Regions from separate parts of the Acidovorax sp. SRI_002 genome, predicted to be linked through region 1. Evidence: predicted binding sites of a transcription regulator. Region 1 holds the regulator's gene; the other holds the start of a gene.
The links. The regulator NrdR, encoded in region 1, represses ribonucleotide reductase genes. The targets are predictions, from matches to a motif close to CACNANATNTNGTG.
Positions count from the first base shown of each region.

Region 1 (4,196 bases):
TCGTCGTGATCACCCTCACGGCCCGCCCGGACTTGCGCCAGGCTGGTGAAGCACAGTTGATGAACTGGCTGCAGGCCCGCCAAGTGGAAGTGCTTGGCATGCCCATCGAGCCAGAAGCCAGTGAGCGCGCCACGGCGGGCAACCCCAAGGACCTGCCCAAAGAGCAGGCTGCCGTCGCCTTCTGGCTCAGCAAGAAGTACCGTGTCGCCCCTGAGCCGCTGAGCGTGCTGGTGGCCGAGGCCTATGAAATTGGCGCAAAGTCCAAGATCGACCCGACGCTGATCCTTGCCATCATGGCCATCGAGTCGAGCTTCAACCCATTTGCACAAAGCGCCGTTGGCGCCCAGGGGCTGATGCAGGTGATGACCAATGTGCACACCGACAAGTACCAGAACTTTGGCGGGCACTTTGCTGCCTTTGACCCCGTGAGCAATCTGCGTGTGGGCGTGAAGGTTCTGCAGGAGTGCATTGCGCGCGCCGGTTCGGTGGAGGGCGGGCTGCGCTTTTATGTCGGCGCAGGCAATCTTGCCGACGATGGCGGCTATGCGGCCAAGGTGATGGCCGAGCATTTCCGGCTGCGCCAGGTCGCCGGTGGCCGGGCCATGCCCACCACGCCACCACCCAACCTCTCTACCCAGGCTCCCGCACAGGTCATCCCGGTGGCCGCACCGCCCGCAACGCCTGCCGCCAGCGGTGACAAAGTGGCCCTGCTCTCCGGGCTCTGACAAGGTTCGCGAGCCCCTGGGGGTAGAAACATCCCTCGGACACACCGCCTCCCATTTCCCTGGCACCTTTGCGCGCGTCACGTCAGCTACACTAGCGAGGTACGCGACTGGCGATAGGCGCGGCATCCCACACAGGGTGCTGCCGCTGACGTGGAAACCGACAAGGGCCTGCCTCTTGTGAACCACTGGGAAGCGTGCCGCACGGGGTTTATCCCCTCTGCGTTCAGCCGTTCGCCTGGGCAGCCCTTGTTTCAAGGGACACAAGTTCATAGGACTGCCAATCATGTACGACCGCAATATTCTTGTCGAACAAACCGACCCCGAACTGTTTGCCGCCATCCAGGCTGAAAACGCCCGGCAAGAGCACCACATCGAGCTGATCGCCAGCGAGAACTATGCCTCCCCCGCCGTGATGTGGGCGCAGGGCACGCAGCTGACCAACAAATACGCCGAAGGCTACCCCGGCAAGCGCTACTACGGTGGCTGCGAGCATGTGGACGTGGCCGAGCAACTGGCCATCGACCGCGTCAAGCAGATCTTCGGCGCAGAAGCCGCCAACGTGCAGCCCCACTGCGGCGCCTCTGCCAACGAGGCCGTGTTCCTGGCCTTCCTCAAGCCCGGCGACACCATCATGGGCATGAGCCTGGCCGAAGGCGGCCACCTGACACATGGCATGCCGCTGAACATGTCGGGCAAGTGGTTCAACGTGGTCTCCTACGGCCTGGACGCCAACGAAGCCATCGACTATGAAGCGATGGAAAAGAAGGCCCACGAGACCAAGCCCAAGCTGATCATCGCCGGTGCATCGGCCTACAGCCTGCACATCGACTTTGCGCGCTTTGCCAAGGTGGCCAAGGACGTGGGTGCGATCTTCATGGTGGACATGGCCCACTACGCTGGCTTGATCGCAGCTGGTGTGTACCCCAACCCCGTGCCCCACGCCGACGTGGTCACCTCCACCACGCACAAGAGCCTGCGCGGCCCCCGTGGCGGCATCATCCTGATGAAGGCCCAGCACGAAAAGGCTATCAACAGCGCCATCTTCCCCGGCCTGCAAGGCGGCCCGCTGATGCACGTGATCGCCGCCAAGGCCGTGGCCTTCAAGGAAGCTCTGCAACCCGAGTTCAAGGCCTACCAGGAGCAAGTAGCGAAGAACGCCAAGGTGGTGGCAGAGACGCTGACCGCACGCGGCCTGCGCATCGTGAGCGGCGGCACGCAAAGCCACGTGATGCTGGTGGACCTGCGCGCCAAGGGCATCACCGGCAAGGAAGCCGAGGCCGTGCTGGGCGCCGCCCACATGACCATCAACAAGAACGCGATCCCCAACGACCCTGAAAAGCCGATGGTGACCAGCGGCGTGCGCATTGGCACCCCTGCCATGACCACGCGCGGCTTCAAGGAAGAAGAGGCCCGCATCACGGCCAATCTGATCGCCGACGTGCTGGACAACCCGCACGACGAAGCCAACATCGCTGCGGTGCGCGCCAAGGTCAATGCCCTGACCGCCCGCTTCCCCGTCTACGGCTAAATCCACAGCCGAAAACCATGAAGTGCCCCTTCTGCAGCCACCTCGAGACGCAAGTCGTTGAAACGCGGGTGTCTGAGGATGGGGTCTTCATCCGCCGCCGCCGCCAGTGCGGCGCGTGCGACAAGCGCTTTACCACCTACGAGCGGCCGGAAGTAAACTTCCCGGCCATCGTCAAGAAGGACGGGCGCCGCATTGAATACGACCGGGGCAAGCTGCTCGCCTCGTTCAACCTGGCTTTGCGCAAGCGCCCCGTGAGCACCGACCAGATCGACAGCGCCATCGAGCGCATCGAGGAAAAGCTGCTCAACCTGGGCCAGCGCGAGGTGATCTCCAGCCGCATTGGTGAGCTGGTGATGCGCGAGCTCAAGAAGCTCGACAAGGTGGCATACATCCGCTTTGCCAGCGTGTACCGCAGCTTTGAAGACATCGACGACTTCCGCGCCATGGTCGACGAAGTGCGCAAGTAAAAGCCTTCGTATTGCTGTCTGCACCGGTGCCGGCTACAGGGCCGGACGATCTCAGGCGATTTTGGCCTCCAGCGGTTATCACACAAGCGCTAACAGCTATAAATAGAGTAGCACCCACATCCACGGGCGACGCATGTGGACCTGTGCGGGCGGGCGCTGTCGCGCGTGCTACACCGCAAAATGCTCCAAAATTAATAGCTGCCCGCGCTTTCTGGACAAACGCTAGGTGCCAATTTGGCTTGAAAATTGGCTTGGTGCGAGCCAGCGCGCGACTCGCCTGTACTCCACAATGCGCCCGGTGAAAACCCGCCACTTCCTGCAGCTGGTGCTGCTGTCCGCCCTGTGGGGCGCCTCCTTTCTTTTCATCCGCATTGCCAGCCCCGTGCTCGGGCCCAACGTGATGGCCGCGCTGCGCATTGGGCTGGCCACGCTGACGCTGATGGGCATCATGCGGGTCGCCAACGAACCCTGGCCGTGGCGCCATCGGCGCGAGCTGTTCGGGCTGGGCACGCTCACCGTCGCACTGCCTTTTCTGCTGTATGCCTGGGCGGCCTTGCACCTGCCCGCCGGCTACAGCTCACTGCTCAACACCATGGCCGTGCCCTTTGGTGTGATTGCCGCCGCGTGGATGAAGGAGGACACACTGTGCACGCGCAAGTGGCTGGGTTGCGTCTGCGGCTTTGCGGGGGTGGCGCTGATCGTGCAGCTGGGGCCCGTGGAGCCCACGCCTGCCTTGCTGATGGCCGCCGCGGCCTGCGTTGCAGCGTCTGCCTGCTATGGCATCTCTACGACGTGGATGAAGCGCGCCACGACGCGAATGTCCCCGCTGTCGATCGCCGCAGGCATCCACGCCGCCGCACTGGTGTTGCTGCTGCCGGGCGCTGCGTGGAGCTTGCCCGAGGCCCGTTTCACACCGGGGGCACTGGCTGCGGTGGCCGTGATGGGCATCGTGACCTCGGGCCTGGCCTACTGGCTCAACCTGCGGGTGCTCAAACATGTCTCGCCCGTGGCAGCGATGAGTTCGGCCTTCATGATCCCGCTGTTCGGTGTGGCCTGGGGCCATGTCTTTCTGGGCGAGGCCTTGGGCCCCGGGATGGTGTGGGGCGGAGCGTTGGTGCTGGTGGCCACCGGGCTGGTGACAGGATTCAACCCGCTGCGCTGGCTGGCGGCAATGCGCCCGGGGCGCAGCTAAGAACCAGCAAGCGCCTCAGCGGGCCCCGCGCGTGATGCGGTCAGTGGCGGGCACCGGCACCGGGCTGTGGGCGCGGAAGTAAGCCTCCAGCGCATCCAGGTCCAGCCCGCCCACCAGGCGGTCGCGGCCTTCGGCCAGCACGGTGAAGTTGTCCCCGCCGCTGTCCAGGTAGCTGCTCATCACCACGCGCACCTGCGCATCGTCGCGCAGCGGGGTACCGTTCAGCACCATGTGGCTAATACGCGCACCCACTGGCTGGGTGAGGTCATAGCGGTACGAAAACC
Region 1 covers NZ_JBYCZW010000001.1:1,024,417-1,028,612, forward strand. The annotation lists gene AC2YJX_RS04595 (lytic transglycosylase domain-containing protein) at 1-725, shown strand, start outside; ZMP/ZTP riboswitch at 819-973, shown strand; gene glyA (serine hydroxymethyltransferase) at 1,009-2,253, shown strand; gene nrdR (transcriptional regulator NrdR) at 2,271-2,720, shown strand; gene AC2YJX_RS04610 (DMT family transporter) at 3,010-3,912, shown strand; gene AC2YJX_RS04615 (bifunctional metallophosphatase/5'-nucleotidase) at 3,928-4,196, opposite strand, start outside.

Region 2 (4,196 bases), on a different contig from region 1:
TCCTCGCGCCGCTGATCAACGGTGGCAAGGACCCGGCCTGGCAGAAGCTCGGTGTGGACATCCTGTTCTGGGCACTGGTCGTGGTGGTGGTGGGCTCGTTCGTCGGCAACTACCTGGCCATCGCACAGATCATGCCGCCCGAATGGAACTTCTGGCTGGGCCACCAGGGCTATGAATACGTGGACCTGGGCCGCCTATGGCAGATCGGCAAGTTCACCGGCATCGCCTTCTGGCTGGTGCTCATGCTGCGCGGCATCGTTCCGGCGCTGCGCACCCCCGGCGGCGACAAGAACCTGCTGGCGCTGCTGACGGCGTCGGTGGTGGCCATCGGCCTGTTCTACGGCGCGGGCTTCTTCTACGGCGAGCGTACCCACCTGTCGGTGATGGAGTACTGGCGCTGGTGGGTGGTGCACCTGTGGGTCGAGGGCTTCTTTGAAGTGTTCGCCACCACGGCGCTGGCCTTCATCTTCTCGACGCTCGGCCTCGTGTCGCCACGCATGGCCACGGCCGCCAGCCTGGCCTCGGCCTCGCTGTTCATGCTGGGCGGCGTGCCCGGCACCTTCCACCACCTGTACTTTGCGGGCACCACCACGCCGGTGATGGCGGTGGGCGCATCGTTCAGCGCGCTGGAAGTAGTGCCCCTGGTGGTGCTGGGCCACGAGGCCTGGGAACACTGGCGCCTGCAGCACCGCGCGAAGTGGATGGCCAACCTCAAGTGGCCCCTCATGTGCTTCGTGGCCGTGGCCTTCTGGAACATGCTGGGCGCGGGCGTCTTCGGCTTCATGATCAACCCGCCGATTGCGCTGTATTACCTGCAGGGCCTCAACACCACGCCGGTGCATGCCCACGCTGCGCTGTTCGGGGTGTATGGCTTCCTGGCCCTGGGCTTCACGCTGCTGGTGCTGCGCTACATCCGCCCGCAATTGGTGTTCAGCGAGCGGCTCATGAAGACGGGCTTCTGGTGGCTCAACGCGGGCCTGGTGCTGATGATTGCCACCAGCCTGCTGCCCATCGGACTGTTCCAGTTCCACGCCAGCGTGAGCGAAGGCCTGTGGTACGCCCGGGGCGAAGCCTTCATGCAGCAGCCCTTCATGCAGACCCTGCGCTGGGTGCGCACCTTTGGCGACGTGGTCTTCATCGTCGGCGCGCTGGCCATGGCCTGGCAGGTGGTGAGCGGGCTGTTCGGCTCGCGCGCACCGGCGCAAACGGGCCCCTACCTGGCACAGGCCCGTCGCTGAAATGCACTGTGCGCGGCGGCTGCCACAAGCGGCCACCGCGCTCACACACCGTTTGCCCACAAGGACTGACCATGAACCTCGACAAATTCAAACACCAGCACACCGACATCCTGCGCAGCATCGCCACCTTGCGCGCCCTGGCCCAGGCGGGCGTAGAGGCCAATGCCAGCGCCATCGCGCAGGGCATCGTGGCGATGAGCGGCACCATCAAGCTGCACCTGGCCGTGGAAGACCAGGTGCTGTACCCTGCACTGCAGCGCGGCGGCAACGCCGAACTGGCGCGCCTGGGCCGCCAGTACCAAAGCGAGATGGCATCGATCGCCAGCGCCTACGATGCGTTTGCGCGCCGCTGGAACACCGCCGAGGGCGTGCGCCGCGATGCCCAGGGCTTTCGCAACGAGGCCAACGTGGTGCTGCGCCGTGTGTTCGAGCGCATGCAGCGCGAGGACCATGACTTCTATCCGCGCATCGAGGAGGAAGAAGCCACCGCCTGCCATTGAGCAGCATCCTCCTGCACCCCACTGCGTGCCTGCGCATGCACCTCTGATCCATCGGTAGGGCCTGACGGCACCTTCCTTTCCGCCGGCCTCTGTGCCGGCGTTTTTTTACCCCTGCTTACCGCCTCGATTGTGTTGAATCAAACTACCTATAGTGTTTGATGGGTATCGTGGACACCATATGTAGTGTTTTTAACCCGTTCCACAGATTGGTCGAACCCATGGCGTCCACCCTTGCCACCTTGCCCCGCGAAGTCGTTTTGCGCAGCGGCCAGCGCGTTCCGTTTGATGCCGAACGCATCCGCGCCGCGCTGGCCAGCGCCGGGCAGGCCTCGGGTGAATACGGCGCCGACGAAGCGGCATTGCTCACCGCCCAGGTCACCAAGGTGCTCATCCACCGCTTCCAGGGCGAGGCCCCCACCATCGAGCAGATCCAGGACGTGGCCGAGCAGGCGCTGATCGCCGCCAACCACCTGGCCACCGCACGCGCCTACATCGTCTACCGCGAACAGCACGCCACGCTGCGGGCCGACCGGCAGACGCTGGTCGATGTGGAAAGCTCCATCAACGAATACCTCACGCGCGCCGACTGGCGCGTGAACGCCAACGCCAACCAGGGCTACTCGCTGGGCGGGCTGATCCTGAACGTGGCGGGCAAAGTCACGGCCAACTACTGGCTGTCGCACGTCTACACGCCCGAGATCGGCGAGGCGCACAGGAGCGGCGACCTCCACATCCACGACCTCGACATGCTCAGCGGCTACTGCGCGGGCTGGTCGCTGCGCACGCTGCTGCACGAGGGGCTCAACGGCGTGCCGGGCAAGGTGGAGGCGGGGCCGCCCAAGCACATGAGTTCGGCCGTGGGGCAGATCGTGAATTTTCTGGGCACGCTGCAGAACGAGTGGGCGGGCGCGCAGGCGTTCTCGTCGTTCGACACCTACATGGCGCCTTTCGTGCGCATCGATGCCATGGATTACGCCGCTGTGCGCCAGTGCATCCAGGAGCTGGTCTACAACCTCAACGTGCCCTCGCGCTGGGGCACGCAGACGCCGTTCACCAACCTCACCTTCGACTGGACCTGCCCCGAGGACCTGCGCGAGCAGGTGCCCGTGATCGCCGGGCAGGAGATGCCCTTTGCGTACGGCGACCTGCAGGCCGAGATGGATCTCATCAACCGCGCCTACATCGACGTGATGACGACTGGTGACGCCAAGGGCCGGGTCTTCACCTTCCCCATCCCCACGTACAACATCACCAAGGATTTCCCCTGGGAGAGCGAGAACGCGCAGCTGCTGTTCGAGATGACGGCCAGGTACGGCCTGCCGTACTTCCAGAACTTCATCAACTCCGAACTGGAGCCGAACATGGTGCGCTCCATGTGCTGCCGCCTGCAGCTGGATTTGCGCGAGCTGCTCAAGCGCGGCAATGGCCTCTTTGGCAGCGCCGAGCAGACGGGCAGCCTGGGCGTGGTCACCATCAACTGCGCGCGGCTGGGGTACTTGCATGCGGGCGATGAAGCCGGTCTGTTTGCCGCGCTGGACCGCCTCCTGGAGCTGGGCAAACAAAGCCTGGAGACCAAACGCAAGCTCATCCAGCGGCTGATGGACCAGGGCCTGTTTCCCTACACCAAGCGGTATCTCGGCACTTTGCGCAACCACTTTTCCACGCTGGGCGTGAACGGCATCAACGAGATGGTGCGCAACTTCACGGCAGACCAGCACGACATCACCAGCGAATGGGGCCATGCGTTTGCCGTGCGCCTGCTCGACCACGTGCGCGAGCGCATGACCGCCTTCCAGGAAGAAACCGGCCACCTCTACAACCTGGAGGCCACGCCCGCCGAAGGCACCACCTACCGCTTCGCCAAGGAAGACAAGAAGCGCTGGCCCGCCATCCTGCAGGCGGGCACATCCGAGCAGCCCTATTACACCAACTCGTCGCAACTGCCCGTGGGCTTCACCGACGACCCGTTCGAGGCGCTGATGGGGCAGGAGGCACTGCAGGGCAAATACACCGGCGGCACCGTGCTGCATCTGTACATGGGCGAGCGCGTTTCCAGCGGCGCGGCCTGCCGCGAGCTGGTGCGGCGCGCGCTGACGAACTTCCGCCTGCCCTACATCACCGTCACGCCCACGTTCTCCATCTGCCCCACGCACGGCTACCTGGCGGGCGAACACCCGTTCTGCCCGCGCTGCGACGAAGAGCGGCTGGACGCCAAGCGGCGGCGTCTGGTCGCCTAGATTTCGAGCGAAAAGTGGCCCTGGCGCTGGATGGTCAAGCGCAAGCAGCTATCAAAACAGAAGCAAACCAATTCAACCACCTCCGAAAGGAATCCGACATGAGCCATTTCTCCGCCACCGAACACACCGCCATCTCCAGCGCCGCCGCCGTGCAGCTCACCGACGACGAGCGCCAGCCCTGCGAGGTCTGGACCCGCGTGATGGGCTACCACCGCCCCGTG
Region 2 covers NZ_JBYCZW010000003.1:208,640-212,835, reverse strand. The annotation lists gene AC2YJX_RS09115 (nitric-oxide reductase large subunit) at 1-1,238, shown strand, start outside; gene AC2YJX_RS09110 (hemerythrin domain-containing protein) at 1,310-1,738, shown strand; gene AC2YJX_RS09105 (ribonucleoside triphosphate reductase) at 1,957-3,975, shown strand; gene nrdD (anaerobic ribonucleoside-triphosphate reductase) at 4,074-4,196, shown strand, end outside.
Region 2: the regulator NrdR is predicted to act here: its motif matches at 1,911-1,924, upstream of AC2YJX_RS09105 (ribonucleoside triphosphate reductase).